Regions from separate parts of the Pseudomonas sp. FA-1 genome, predicted to be linked through region 3. Evidence: predicted binding sites of a transcription regulator. Region 3 holds the regulator's gene; each other region holds the start of a gene.
The links. Region 3 encodes sigma-54, which starts transcription at its own class of promoters, with help from an activator protein. Its sites were predicted from a motif close to ANTGGCATNNANNTTGCTNT; they were not measured.

Region 1: the regulator sigma-54 is predicted to act here: its motif matches at 1,456-1,475, upstream of glnA (glutamate--ammonia ligase).
Region 2: the regulator sigma-54 is predicted to act here: its motif matches at 2,283-2,302, upstream of flgB (flagellar basal body rod protein FlgB).

What each region holds. Positions count from the first base shown of each region.
Region 1 is NZ_JBWXTH010000001.1:309,259-313,381, forward strand. It holds gene thiI (tRNA uracil 4-sulfurtransferase ThiI) at 1-1,123, opposite strand, end outside; gene glnA (glutamate--ammonia ligase) at 1,573-2,979, shown strand; gene AC1MHZ_RS01415 (cupin domain-containing protein) at 3,110-3,550, shown strand; gene AC1MHZ_RS01420 (chorismate mutase) at 3,586-4,123, shown strand, end outside.
Region 2 is NZ_JBWXTH010000005.1:110,494-114,616, reverse strand. It holds gene flgE (flagellar hook protein FlgE) at 1-631, opposite strand, end outside; gene flgD (flagellar hook assembly protein FlgD) at 663-1,367, opposite strand; gene flgC (flagellar basal body rod protein FlgC) at 1,383-1,826, opposite strand; gene flgB (flagellar basal body rod protein FlgB) at 1,829-2,236, opposite strand; gene AC1MHZ_RS11185 (DUF6861 domain-containing protein) at 2,640-3,977, shown strand; gene AC1MHZ_RS11180 (GAD-like domain-containing protein) at 3,993-4,123, shown strand, end outside.
Region 3 is NZ_JBWXTH010000002.1:347,455-351,577, reverse strand. It holds gene rapZ (RNase adapter RapZ) at 1-773, opposite strand, end outside; gene ptsN (PTS IIA-like nitrogen regulatory protein PtsN) at 775-1,239, opposite strand; gene hpf (ribosome hibernation-promoting factor, HPF/YfiA family) at 1,252-1,560, opposite strand; gene AC1MHZ_RS05620 (RNA polymerase factor sigma-54) at 1,638-3,131, opposite strand; gene lptB (LPS export ABC transporter ATP-binding protein) at 3,288-4,013, opposite strand; gene lptA (lipopolysaccharide transport periplasmic protein LptA) at 4,014-4,123, opposite strand, start outside.

The sequences.
Region 1 (4,123 bases), on a different contig from region 3:
CGAGCACCGCCATGTCGAACTGCTTCTCTTCGTGCTCCATGCGGTGGCGCTTGGCATGGGTGGTCGGGTTCACCGAAATCACGCCGCAGTATTCAGGCATGTGCTTGGCGAACTCGGCGGTACCGATCTGGTAGGCGGTGTCGATGATGTCCTGCTTGTGGCTGGCCAGCAGCGGGCGCAGCACCAGCTTGTCGGTGGCCGAGTCGATGATCGACAGGTTCGGCAGGGTCTGGCTGGACACCTGGGAAATCGCCTCGCCGGTGACCAGGGCCTCGATCTCCAGGCGATCGGCCATGCGCGCCGCGGCGCGCAGCATCATGCGCTTGAGGGTCACGCCCATGTAGCTGTTGTCGACCTTGTTGAGGATCTCACCCACCACTTCCTCGAAAGGCACGCTGATGAACAGCACGCGCTGGCTGCTGCCGAACTTCTTCCACAGGTAGTGGGCCACTTCCATCACGCCCAGTTCGTGGGCACGGCCACCGAGGTTGAAGAAGCAGAAGTGGGTCATCAGGCCGCGACGCATCATCTGGTAGGCAGCGACGGTGGAGTCGAAGCCGCCGGACATCAACACCAGGGTCTGCTCCAGGGCGCCCAACGGGTAACCGCCGATGCCCTGGTGCTGGTTGTGGATCACGTACAGGCGCTGGTCGCGGATCTCGATGCGCACCAGGACTTCCGGGGCCTTGAGGTCGATGCCGGTGGCGCCGCACTGCTGGCGCAACTGGCTGCCGACATAGCGATCGACATCCATCGAGGTGAAGTCATGGTGCCCGCCCCGCTTGCAACGCACAGCGAAGCGCTTGCCGGCCAGCAGGTGGCCAAAATGGTGCTTGCACTTCTCGACGATATCGTCGAAGTCACCCAGCGGGTATTCCTCGACCTGCAGGAAGTGGGTGATACCCGGGGTGCAGGTCAGGCGCTCGATCATTTCGCGCTGGATCTTCTCGTCCTCGACGCGGGTAACCACCTCGAGATTGTCCCAGACACCATCGACCACGAGCTCCGGATCCAGGTCCTTGAGCACGACGCGGATGTTCTTGCCGAGCTGGCGGATAAAACGCTTGCGCACCGGCCGGCTCTTGATGGTGATCTCTGGGAAGACTTTGACGATAAGTTTCATTGGTTTAACAGCGCGCGCAGGGCCTGCCGAAAATGAGGGGCGCGAATTATAGCGGAAATAGCTCAAGGTTTGAGCAACTTTTGATCAGGACATGGATTTATGTTGCCTGTGCGGCCCTCATCGCGGGACAAGCCCGCTCCCACCGAGAGCCCGTTGTGCGCAACTCCCTGTAGGAGCGGGCTTGTCCCGCGATGGGGCGCACATGATCACCATCGCACCACAATGGTGCGCCGCTTCAAAAAAACGCATCTTATGGGTGCATTTTCAAAGGTACCCTTTAGGCAAAATGCCTGCCAACGCCCCCTTTTATCCCATCCTCGCCATTTTCGAGCACTGGCATGCAAATTGCTCTCTTGTGAGGCAGGTAAGCTTGGCCGACTATCCGCGCCCGGCGACACCCTTTTTCCAGGGCAGCGGCCCACCGCGCCCTAGACCATCCGGAGGACAACATGTCGAAGTCGGTTCAACTCATCAAAGATCATGACGTCAAGTGGATTGATCTGCGTTTCACGGACACCAAAGGCAAACAGCACCACGTCACCATGCCCGCTCGCGATGCGCTGGAAGACGACTTCTTCGAAGCCGGCAAGATGTTCGACGGCTCGTCGATCGAAGGCTGGAAAGGTATCGAAGCCTCCGACATGATCCTGATGCCGGACGACGCGTCCGCCGTCCTGGACCCGTTCACCGAAGAACCGACCCTGATCTTGGTCTGCGACGTGGTCGAGCCGTCCACCATGCAAGGCTACGACCGTGACCCACGCGCCATCGCCAAGCGCGCCGAGGAATACCTCAAGACCACCGGCATCGGCGATACCGTGTTCGTCGGCCCGGAGCCTGAGTTCTTCATCTTCGACCAGGTCAAGTTCAAGTCCGACATCTCGGGCTCCATGTTCAAGATCTACTCCGAACAGGGCTCCTGGATGACCGACCAGGACGTCGAAGGCGGCAACAAGGGCCACCGCCCTGCTGTCAAAGGCGGCTACTTCCCGGTTCCGCCGTGCGACCACGACCACGAAATCCGTACTGCCATGTGCAACGCCATGGAAGAAATGGGCCTGGTCATCGAAGTTCACCACCACGAAGTGGCCACCGCCGGCCAGAACGAAATCGGTGTGAAGTTCAACACCCTGGTCACCAAGGCTGACGAAGTCCAGACCCTGAAATACTGCGTGCACAACGTGGCTGACGCCTACGGCAAGACCGCCACCTTCATGCCCAAGCCGCTGTACGGCGACAACGGCTCGGGCATGCACGTCCACATGTCGATCTCCAAGGACGGCAAGAACACCTTCTCCGGCGAAGGCTATGCCGGCCTGTCCGATACCGCCCTGTACTTCATCGGCGGCATCATCAAGCACGGCAAGGCCCTGAACGGCTTCACCAACCCGGCCACCAACTCCTACAAGCGTCTGGTGCCTGGCTTCGAAGCCCCGGTCATGCTGGCCTACTCGGCCCGTAACCGTTCGGCCTCGATCCGTATCCCGTACGTTTCCAGCCCGAAAGCCCGCCGTATCGAAGCGCGCTTCCCGGACCCGGCTGCCAACCCGTACCTGTGCTTCGCCGCCCTGCTGATGGCCGGCCTGGACGGTATCCAGAACAAGATCCACCCAGGCGATGCCGCCGACAAGAACCTGTACGACCTGCCGCCTGAAGAGGCCAAGGAAATCCCGCAGGTCTGCGGCAGCCTGAAGGAAGCCCTGGAAGAGCTGGACAAGGGCCGTGCGTTCCTGACCAAGGGCGGCGTGTTCTCCGACGACTTCATCGATGCCTACATCGAGCTGAAGTCCGAAGAAGAGATCAAAGTCCGCACCTTCGTCCACCCGCTGGAATATGACCTGTACTACAGCGTCTGATTCCAGACCTGTACGACCCGGCGTAACGAAAGGCCTCCTCTGGAGGCCTTTTCATTTCAGACAATGCCTACAGCATTCTTCGTCCAGCCACCGCAGGCTCAGAGCTTCGTCTTCCAGATGGAGCCTCTTCATGCCACGCACTGCCCGCCTTGCCCTCGCCGCCTCGATACTGTTGACAGGCTGCACCAGCCCCTCCATCGGGCCCAACGGCGCCGAGACTGAAGTCCTGCTTCGTACCACCAGCGCCTGGGACGGCACACCCTATGAAGCCTATCCCAAGGGGCAACCGGAGCTGGCATTGCTCAGAATAAGCATCCCAGCCAACACCGCTCTCGACTGGCACTGTCATACGGCCCCCAACGTGGGCTTTGTGATGGCAGGCGAGCTGGTGGTCGAAACCCAGAACGGCAAGCAAAGAACGCTCAAAGCCGGGGATGCACTGGCCGAAATCGTCGGAGGCATCCACCGCGGCTTCACCGAGGAACAACCGGCGCAGTTGCTCGTGTTCTATGCAAGCGCTCCAGGGGTTCCCGATGCCACGCCTGCGCCGCTCTGTCCTGAGCAGATTTGAGCGTTTTCTTCGCGCCTACCCTGGAGGAGGAACCGATGCCCATACGCATGCTCACCTTCCTGGTGCTCGCCACGAGCCTGCTTGGCTGCGCCACGCCTGACAACCGCAACATCGCTCTGGTTCGCCTCTTGGACAACATGGAACAGCGCCTGGAGCTGGCCGAAGCCGTTGCCCTTCACAAGTGGGACCAGCGCCAGCCGGTACAGGCTCCGCAGCGCGAACGAGAGGTTCTGGCCAACGTGCGCCAGGCAGCCCCTGACTATCGCCTGAGCCCAACGCGCGCCGAAGCGTTCTTCGCCGACCAGATCGAAGCCAACAAGCTGCTGCAATACCACTACCTCAACACATGGCACCAGCAACGCCGTGCGCCCAAGACCCCGCGCCGCGACCTTGCCAGTGAAATTCGCCCACAGCTCGACAACCTGCAGAACCAGCTGCTCCTGGACCTGGCGCGCTTCGACCAACAGCGCACGCCATTGTGTGCCGAACAACTGGCCGATGCCCTGGCCCAGCGCTCGAAGAATGTCCCCCACTCCTTCGCCTTGGTCCGCGCCACCGCGCAGCTGTGCGAAC
Region 2 (4,123 bases), on a different contig from region 3:
TGCCCTGGCTGTCGTACACCTTGGTCGGGAACGACTTGGTGTAGGTGGTTTCATCAGCAGGGTCGAACGGCTTGTTCGGCACCAACACCGGCGGGGTGCTGTCATCGTAGACTTCCAGCGGAATGTCGGTGGCCGAGGAATTCAGGTTGATGCCCTGGTCGATCAACGAGGTGGCCTTCGGCGCCAGCGCGGACGTATCGATGCGCAGGTCGCTCAGCACACCCTTCTGGATCTTGCCGGTCGAATCGGCGGCGTAGCCCTGCAGGCGCAGGCCGTCCGAGGTGACCACATAGTTGTCCTTGTTGGTCTGGAACGCGCCAGCCCGGGTGTAGACCATCGAGCCGTTGTCCGACAGGACGAAGAAGCCCTGGCCCTGGATGCCCATGTCCAGCACGTTGCCGGTGTTGTTGATGTCACCCTGGCTGAACTGCTGGGAAACCGCGGCCAGGCGTACGCCGTTGCCGACCTGGTTCTTGCCTACGCCCAGGCGGTTGGCGCCGGCGTACACGTCGGCGAACTCGGCACGCGAGGACTTGAAGCCGGTGGTGTTGACGTTGGCGATGTTGTTACCGGTGACGTCCAACTGCTTGTTGGCTGCGTACAGACCGCTAAGACCGATATTGAAAGACATGTAGAAGCTCCTTGTGCCGCGCTAGCCGGCCTTAGATACCAATGGTTTGCACGCTGGAAAGGGAAACTTTGCCGAGCCCGGCCAGGTTGAGCATCATCTCGCCATTGGGGTTGATGCTGACGCTGGTGACCTTGGCCGGCAGCAGGGTGGACAACTGCACCGCCTTGCCATCCACCGTGGTGGTGGCGGCGAAGCTGTAGGTACCAGGATCGACTTTCTCGCCCTTCTCGTTGGTGCCGTCCCAGATGAAGTCGGCATAACCGGCCTTCTGTTCGCCCAACTCGATGGTCTTGACGACGTTGCCGTCCTTGTCCTTGATGGTGACCTTCGCCTCGCCCACACTTTGCGGCACGACGATCTGGCCATTGAAGCTCTCGGCGGTATCGACCACGGCCTTGTCGTTCTGCACGACCACCGAGCGCCCGACCAGCGATGAGGCCTGCAGCGCCTGGGACGAACCCAGCGCACCGGCAATGGAGTTGACGGTGCTGTTGAGCGTTGTGATGCCCTCCAGGCTGCTGAACTGCGCCAACTGCGCCACGAACTCGCTGTTGTCCTGCGGGTCGAGCGGATTCTGGTGCTGCATCTGGGTCACCAGCAATTGCAGGAACGCATCCTTGCCCAGCGCATTCTTGTCGGCGGGCTCGGCCGTGGTTTTCTTGGTGGTGCCCGTACTCACGCCCGAAGCCGACAGGACGTCGTTCAGGTTCACACCACTGGTGCTATCGATAGCCATGGTCCGTATTCCTTATCACTGACCCAGGGTCAGGACCTTCTGCATCATGGTCTTGGCGGTGTTCATCAGTTCGGCGTTGGTCTGGAACGCACGGCTGGCGGAGATCATGTCGGCCATCTCCTCCACCACATTGACGTTCGGGTAGTAGACGTAGCCGTCTTTGTTCGCCGCCGGGTGGTTGGGCTCGTAGCGCGCCTCGAGGTTGCTCTGGTCCTCGACGATGCCCATCACCTGTACGCCCTGCCCCGCCTCGCCCTGGTCCTGGAACAGCGACTGGCCGGCGCCATCCTGGGCCTGCTGGAAGGTGGTGGCGAACACCGGGTGGCGTGCGCGGTAGGTCTGGTCGATGCTCGAGGACACGGTCTCGGCGTTGGCGATGTTCGAGGCAACGGTGTTGAGGCGGGTGTTCTGCGCACTCATGCCGCTACCGGCAATGTTGAAGACACTGGCAAGGGACATGGTCACTCTCCGCGCAGGGCCGAAATCAGCCCTTTGAATTTACTGTTGAGCAGGGTGAAGCTGGCCTGGAAGCCAATGGCGTTCTCTGCGTAGTTCGACTGCTCGATCTGCGCATCGACAGTGTTCTGGTCGATCGAAGGCTGCATCGGTGTGCGGTACTTGAGGGTGTCATCGCCCATGGCCAGGCCCTGGGCCTCGATGTGCCGGGTGTTGGTACGATCCAGGGCGATGCGGCCGTCCTGCTGCTTGGCCGCCTCGGCGGCGAGCACCGCCGAGAAATCCATGTCGCGCGCCTTGTAGTTGGGCGTGTCGGCGTTGGCGATGTTGTTGGCCAGGACCTCGGCGCGCTGGGCGCGGAAGCTCAATGCCTGCTCATGGATGCCGAGCGCCTTGTCGAAGCTGATGCTCATGTCTGGGAAACCTTCGAAGGTTGACCGGAAGAATCGTGAGCAGGCTAGAGCAAGGTTTGTGCCAAGCGACAGGGGCCCAGTAAAACCGGGGGTTTGGGGCGCAGGTGGCAAAGCGGGATGCCAGAAAAGCGGCAAAGTGCTTCCGCCTGGTGAAGGGAAAGCGGCAATCGCGTGGTGGCAAAAGCGGCAAAACAAAAAATTGACACCAATTGAGCCATGGTCGAACCACGCACAGCTTGAGGCCCAGGGTCTGGGCGAACCAGATCGCTCTCGAGCTATACCATCGACGATTTTGTCGGCGATTTCAGTGAAGTTTGCGAATTTTCCCACAAGCCACACGGAAATGATCACCATTTTTTCGTGATGTGATTTCCCCCTGCACACGCTGTCAGGGAGACACCACATGTTTCTGGGCCACTACATACCCTCGTGGCAGGAAATCGAGTCACGCATCATCAATGAAATGGGCTATCAAGGAGGCGCCCATTTCCGCACACACCTCAACGAACAGGTCGCCTCGCTGGCGCTCAACCTACGCCGGGTCAGAGCCGTTCAGTCGGCCTTCGACCAGGCTGAATGGCAAGCTGCACGTATGCTGCGCCAACGCTTCGCCGACCTCGAAATCGCCAGCATCGTCGACGAACTGCTCATCGTCGTGAGGCAGATGGCGATGATCGTCGCCAGCGGCGTCATCACCGGCGGCGCCATTGGTGCAGGAATAGGCGTATTGGGTGCAGGAGCGGGCGCCATTCCCTTTGCCGGCGCGGGCGCGGCGATGGGTCTTAAGGTCAGTGGCTGGATCCTCGGCGTACTGGGGCTGGCGTCCATCGCCGAGTTTTTCATCGACGGCCTGCCACGCATCGGCGAGTACTACCTCGATGGCATCTGCATAGCCTGGAAAGGTACGCGTGGCGACGAAGGTCTGAGCCCATTCAGCCAGGACGACCCGCATGCGGTATCCCGAGCCGCCCATCATATTGCCCTGGGCCATGTAGAAGTCGTGGTGTTGCTACTGGGCGCGATTGTGTCCTACCTCACGCGCGGGCGAGGCGACGCCCGGGTGCTGGCGCAGGAGATGGCGGCCAGCCGCAAAGGTGCGCGGCTGGGGCAATGGATGCTCAAGCATGAAGAAGGGTTGAAGAAACGGCCGGATCTGCAGGTGCCGGAGCGGCGCAAGGGGGCGGTGGGTGACCCGCAACCGGTTCGCCCGAATCAGCCCAAGAAGGAGCCAATGAAGGCCCACCCCGGCACGATGGCATTGCATAATGTTGAATGCTTCAAAGCTGACAAAGTGCCGGAATACAAAATAGGAGAATTCAAACGACAGTTGAATGGCCAGGAAGATGGGCTCAACGGGATGACTGTTGAAGAATTTTTGGAAAAAGTTGAAAGCCCGAACCAGCGAAACAAAGGGCTTGCCCAGAGAGCGAGAAGGAAGGAACAGGAAGTCATCCAGGAAAAATTTGCAAAAGAGCTCAGGAAAACCATGGATCCATCTGAAGCGCAACGGATCGCAGTAGAAAAAGCCCGAAACCGCATGTCAATCACAGCGGCACTACACAACCCAGACCTCATCGCAGGAGGTCGAGACGTCATATCGGACTTTGGGGACCGACAAGTAAACTCAATAATAGGACCCCAATGGAAAACAAAGATACCCAACTTGAAGAAAGCGGCCGAAACGGTACCACTGGAGCTCAGAGGCTCAACCCGCATGAATATAAAACTACACAAATGCTAACGCAAGGCGATTGAAATGGACAAAATTTTTTCCAAGTTCATTGAAAACTTCGGCCTACCGATTGACCGCCGGGAAGTACCCACCTCCACAATCGAAAGATACAGAGACAAGCTTCCTTCCAAGCTCTTGGAATATTGGTCCGAACA
Region 3 (4,123 bases):
CGATGGTGCCCACCGGTGCAGCCGATGGCGATGGTGACATACGCACGGTTGCTGGCGGCGAAGCGGGGCAGCCATTTGAGCAGGTAGCTGGAGATATCCTGGAACATCTCCTCGACATCCGGTTGGGTGGCCAGGTAGTCGATCACCGGCTGGTCCAGCCCGGAATGCTCGCGCAACTCCGGCTTCCAGTACGGGTTGGGCAGGCAGCGTACGTCGAACACCAGATCGGCGTCCACGGGCATGCCGCGCTTGAAACCGAAGGACTCGACCAGGAACGCGGTGCCGGGCTCGGGCTGGTTGAGCAGGCGCAGCTTGATCGAGTCCCTCAGCTGATAGAGGTTCAGGTTGGTGGTGTCGATCTTCAGGTCGGCCAGGTCGGAGATCGGGCCGAGCAGCTCGCTTTCGACCCGGATCGCCTCTGCCAGGGAGCGATTGGCGTTGGTCAGCGGGTGGCGCCGGCGGGTCTCGGAGAAGCGCTTGAGCAGCGTCTCCTCGTCGGCGTCCAGGTACAGCACATCACATTGGATATGCCGGCTTCGGGCCTCTTCGAGCAGGTCGGGAAAGCGGGTCAGGTGGCTGGGCAGGTTGCGCGCGTCGATGGAGACGGCCACCTTCGGTTGCAACAGCTCGGTATTGATCAGTGCGTTTTCGGCCAGTTGCGGCAACAACCCGGCGGGCAGGTTGTCGATGCAGTAATAGCCGTTGTCTTCCAGGACATCGAGGGCGGTACTTTTGCCGGAGCCGGACCGGCCGCTGACGATGATCAGGCGCATGTTAGTGCTCGTTCTGTGCGTCCAGGACTACCTGGTACAGGGCCTCGCTGCTGTCGGCGGCACGCAGGCGATCGCGGACCTCCTTGCGATCGAGCATGCTGGCGATCTGGCGCAGCAGTTCAAGGTGGGCATCGGTGGCAGCCTCGGGCACCAACAGGACGAACAGCAGGTCCACGGGCGCGCCATCGATGGCGTCGTAGTCGATGGGAGCATCCAGGTGCAGCAGGGCGCTGACGGGCGCCGTGCAGCCTTCGAGCCGGCAGTGAGGGATGGCGATGCCATTGCCGAAGCCGGTGGAGCCCAGTTTCTCGCGGGCAACCAGCTTTTCGAAGACGTCTTGCATCTCCAGTTCGGGAATTTGCTCGGCGATCAGGTTGGCGACCTTTTCCAGGGCGCGCTTCTTACTGCCGCCCGGCACGTTCACGAGGGAACGGCCGGGGGTCAGGATGGTTTCAAGTCGGATCATGGATGAGAGGGATCAGCGGGCGGCTGCACCTTGCAGCAGGCTTTGCTGTTTTTCCTTGTGTTTTTTCAGTTGGCGGTCGAGCTTGTCAGCCAGGGCATCGATCGCTGCATACATGTCTTGGTGTTCGGCGTTGGCAACCACTTCTCCGCCGGGAATCTGGAGCGTGGCCTCGACCTTCTGCTGCAGTTTCTCGACTTTCATGATCACCGTTACGTTGGTGATCTTGTCGAAATGTCCTTCCACCCGGGCGAGCTTCTCGAGTACGTACTCACGCAGTGGTTGGGTGACTTCTACATGCTGTCCACTGATGTTGACTTGCATACAGCTTCTCCTTTGTTGCCCGTGCATAAAGGGCAGGTATTGCACCTGCCACTGAAACGCTATGGCACAGCCAGGGGCTACATCAGTCGCTTGCGCTCGCTCGACGGTGCGATGCCGAGGGACTCGCGGTACTTGGCGACGGTGCGACGGGCTACCTGGATGCCTTGTGCCTCCAGTAAACCAGCGATCTTGCTGTCACTCAATGGCTTTTTCTGATTTTCCGCCGCAACCAGTTTCTTGATGATCGCGCGGATCGCCGTAGACGAGCATTCACCGCCTTCGGCGGTACTCACATGGCTCGAGAAAAAGTATTTCAATTCATAGATACCACGCGGGGTATGCATGTATTTCTGCGTGGTGACCCGGGAAATGGTCGATTCGTGCATGCCCACCGCCTCGGCGATGTCGTGCAGTACCAATGGCTTCATCGCTTCGTCGCCCTGGTCGAGGAAGCCGCGTTGGTGCTCGACGATCTGGGTGGCGACCTTCATCAGCGTCTCGTTGCGGCTCTGCAGACTCTTGATGAACCAGCGTGCCTCCTGCAACTGGTTGCGCATGAAGGTATTGTCGGCGCTGGTGTCGGCGCGGCGGACGAAACCTGCGTACTGCGGGTTGACTCGCAGGCGCGGGATCGCTTCCTGGTTGAGCTCCACCAGCCAGCGGTCGTTGTCCTTGCGCACGATGACGTCGGGTACCACGTATTCCGGCTCGCTGGACTCGATCTGCGAGCCCGGGCGTGGGTTGAGGCTCTGTACCAGCTCGATGACCTGGCGCAGTTCATCTTCCTTGAGCTTCATGCGGCGCATCAGCTGGCTGTAGTCGCGGCTGCCGAGCAGGTCGATGAAGTCGGTGACCAGGCGCTGGGCTTCGGCCATCCATGGGGTGTCGGCCGGCAGCTGGCGCAGTTGCAGCAGCAGGCATTCGCCGAGGTTGCGTGCGCCGATGCCGGCAGGCTCGAACTGCTGGATGCGGTGCAGTACGGCTTCCACTTCATCCAGCTCGATATCCAGCTCCGGGTCGAAGCCTGCGCAGATTTCCTCGAGGCTGTCCTCCAGGTAGCCCTGGCCGTTGATGCTGTCGATCAGGGTCACGGCGATGAGCCGGTCGGTGTCGGACATCGGTGCCAGGTTCAACTGCCACAGCAGGTGGCTTTGCAGGCTCTCGCCGGTGGAGGTGCGGGTGGTGAAGTCCCACTCGTCGTCATCGCTGGCCGGCAGGCTGCTGGCGCTGGTCTGGTAGATGTCCTCCCAGGCCGTGTCGACGGGCAGTTCGTTGGGGATGCGTTCGTTCCATTCGCCTTCTTCCAGGGTTTCGGCGTTGGCCGTGCTTTCCTGGAAGCTGTTGTCCTGGGCTTCGGCGACCGGCTTGCTCTCGGCGTTGTCGGCCATGGGGTCGCTGTTGTCGAAGTCGTCGCCGTCTTCCTGACGTTCGAGCATCGGATTGGATTCCAGCGCTTCCTGAATTTCCTGTTGAAGGTCCAGGGTGGAGAGCTGGAGCAGACGGATGGCCTGTTGCAACTGCGGTGTCATCGTCAGTTGCTGGCCCATTTTTAGGACGAGCGATGGTTTCATGGCTGGGGCTTAATACCTTGTTCGCCGGCGCGCATGCGCCATCCACTACACGAAGGGCGCCGGGGCGCCAATTTTAAGCAAGTTATATGCCTGAAATTGTAGCGTTTGCCTAGAGCACTGCAACCTTTGCGGCAGTGCTCCAGGCAGACTCCGGGCTCAGAGTCGGAACTCGTGGCCCAGGTAGACCTCCTTGACCAAGTCATTGGCCAGGATGGTCTCGGCATCGCCTTCGGCGATCAGTTGTCCATCGTTGACGATGTAGGCGGTCTCGCAGATATCGAGCGTCTCGCGGACGTTGTGGTCGGTGATCAGCACACCGATGCCCTTGGCCTTGAGATGATGGATGATTTGCTTGATATCGCCCACGGAAATCGGGTCGACGCCGGCGAAGGGTTCGTCCAGCAGGATGAACTTCGGCGCGGTGGCCAATGCTCGTGCGATCTCGACGCGGCGGCGTTCGCCACCGGAGAGGCTCATGCCGAGATTGTCACGGATGTGGCTGATGTGGAACTCCTGCAGCAGGCTTTCCAGCTCCTTGCGGCGGCCGTCGCGGTCGAGGTCCTTGCGGGTCTCGAGGATGGCCATGATGTTGTCGGCCACCGACAGTTTGCGGAAGATCGACGCTTCCTGGGGCAGGTAGCCGATGCCGGCGCGGGCGCGGCCGTGCATGGGCTGGTGGCTGACGTCCAGGTTGTCGATCAGCACGCGGCCCTGGTCGGCGCGGACCAGGCCGACGATCATGTAGAAGCAGGTGGTCTTGCCGGCGCCGTTGGGGCCGAGCAGGCCAACGATCTGGCCGCTGTCGATCGACAGGCTGACGTCGCGGACGACCTGGCGGCCCTTGTAGCTCTTGGCCAGGTGCTGGGCTTTGAGGGTTGCCATTTACTCGGCCTTCTTCTTCGGCTGAATCACCATGTCGATGCGCTGACGGGGTGAAGTCACATTGCCACCACGACCGGCGGTAGCCACCTGGGTCTTGGTGTTGTAGACGA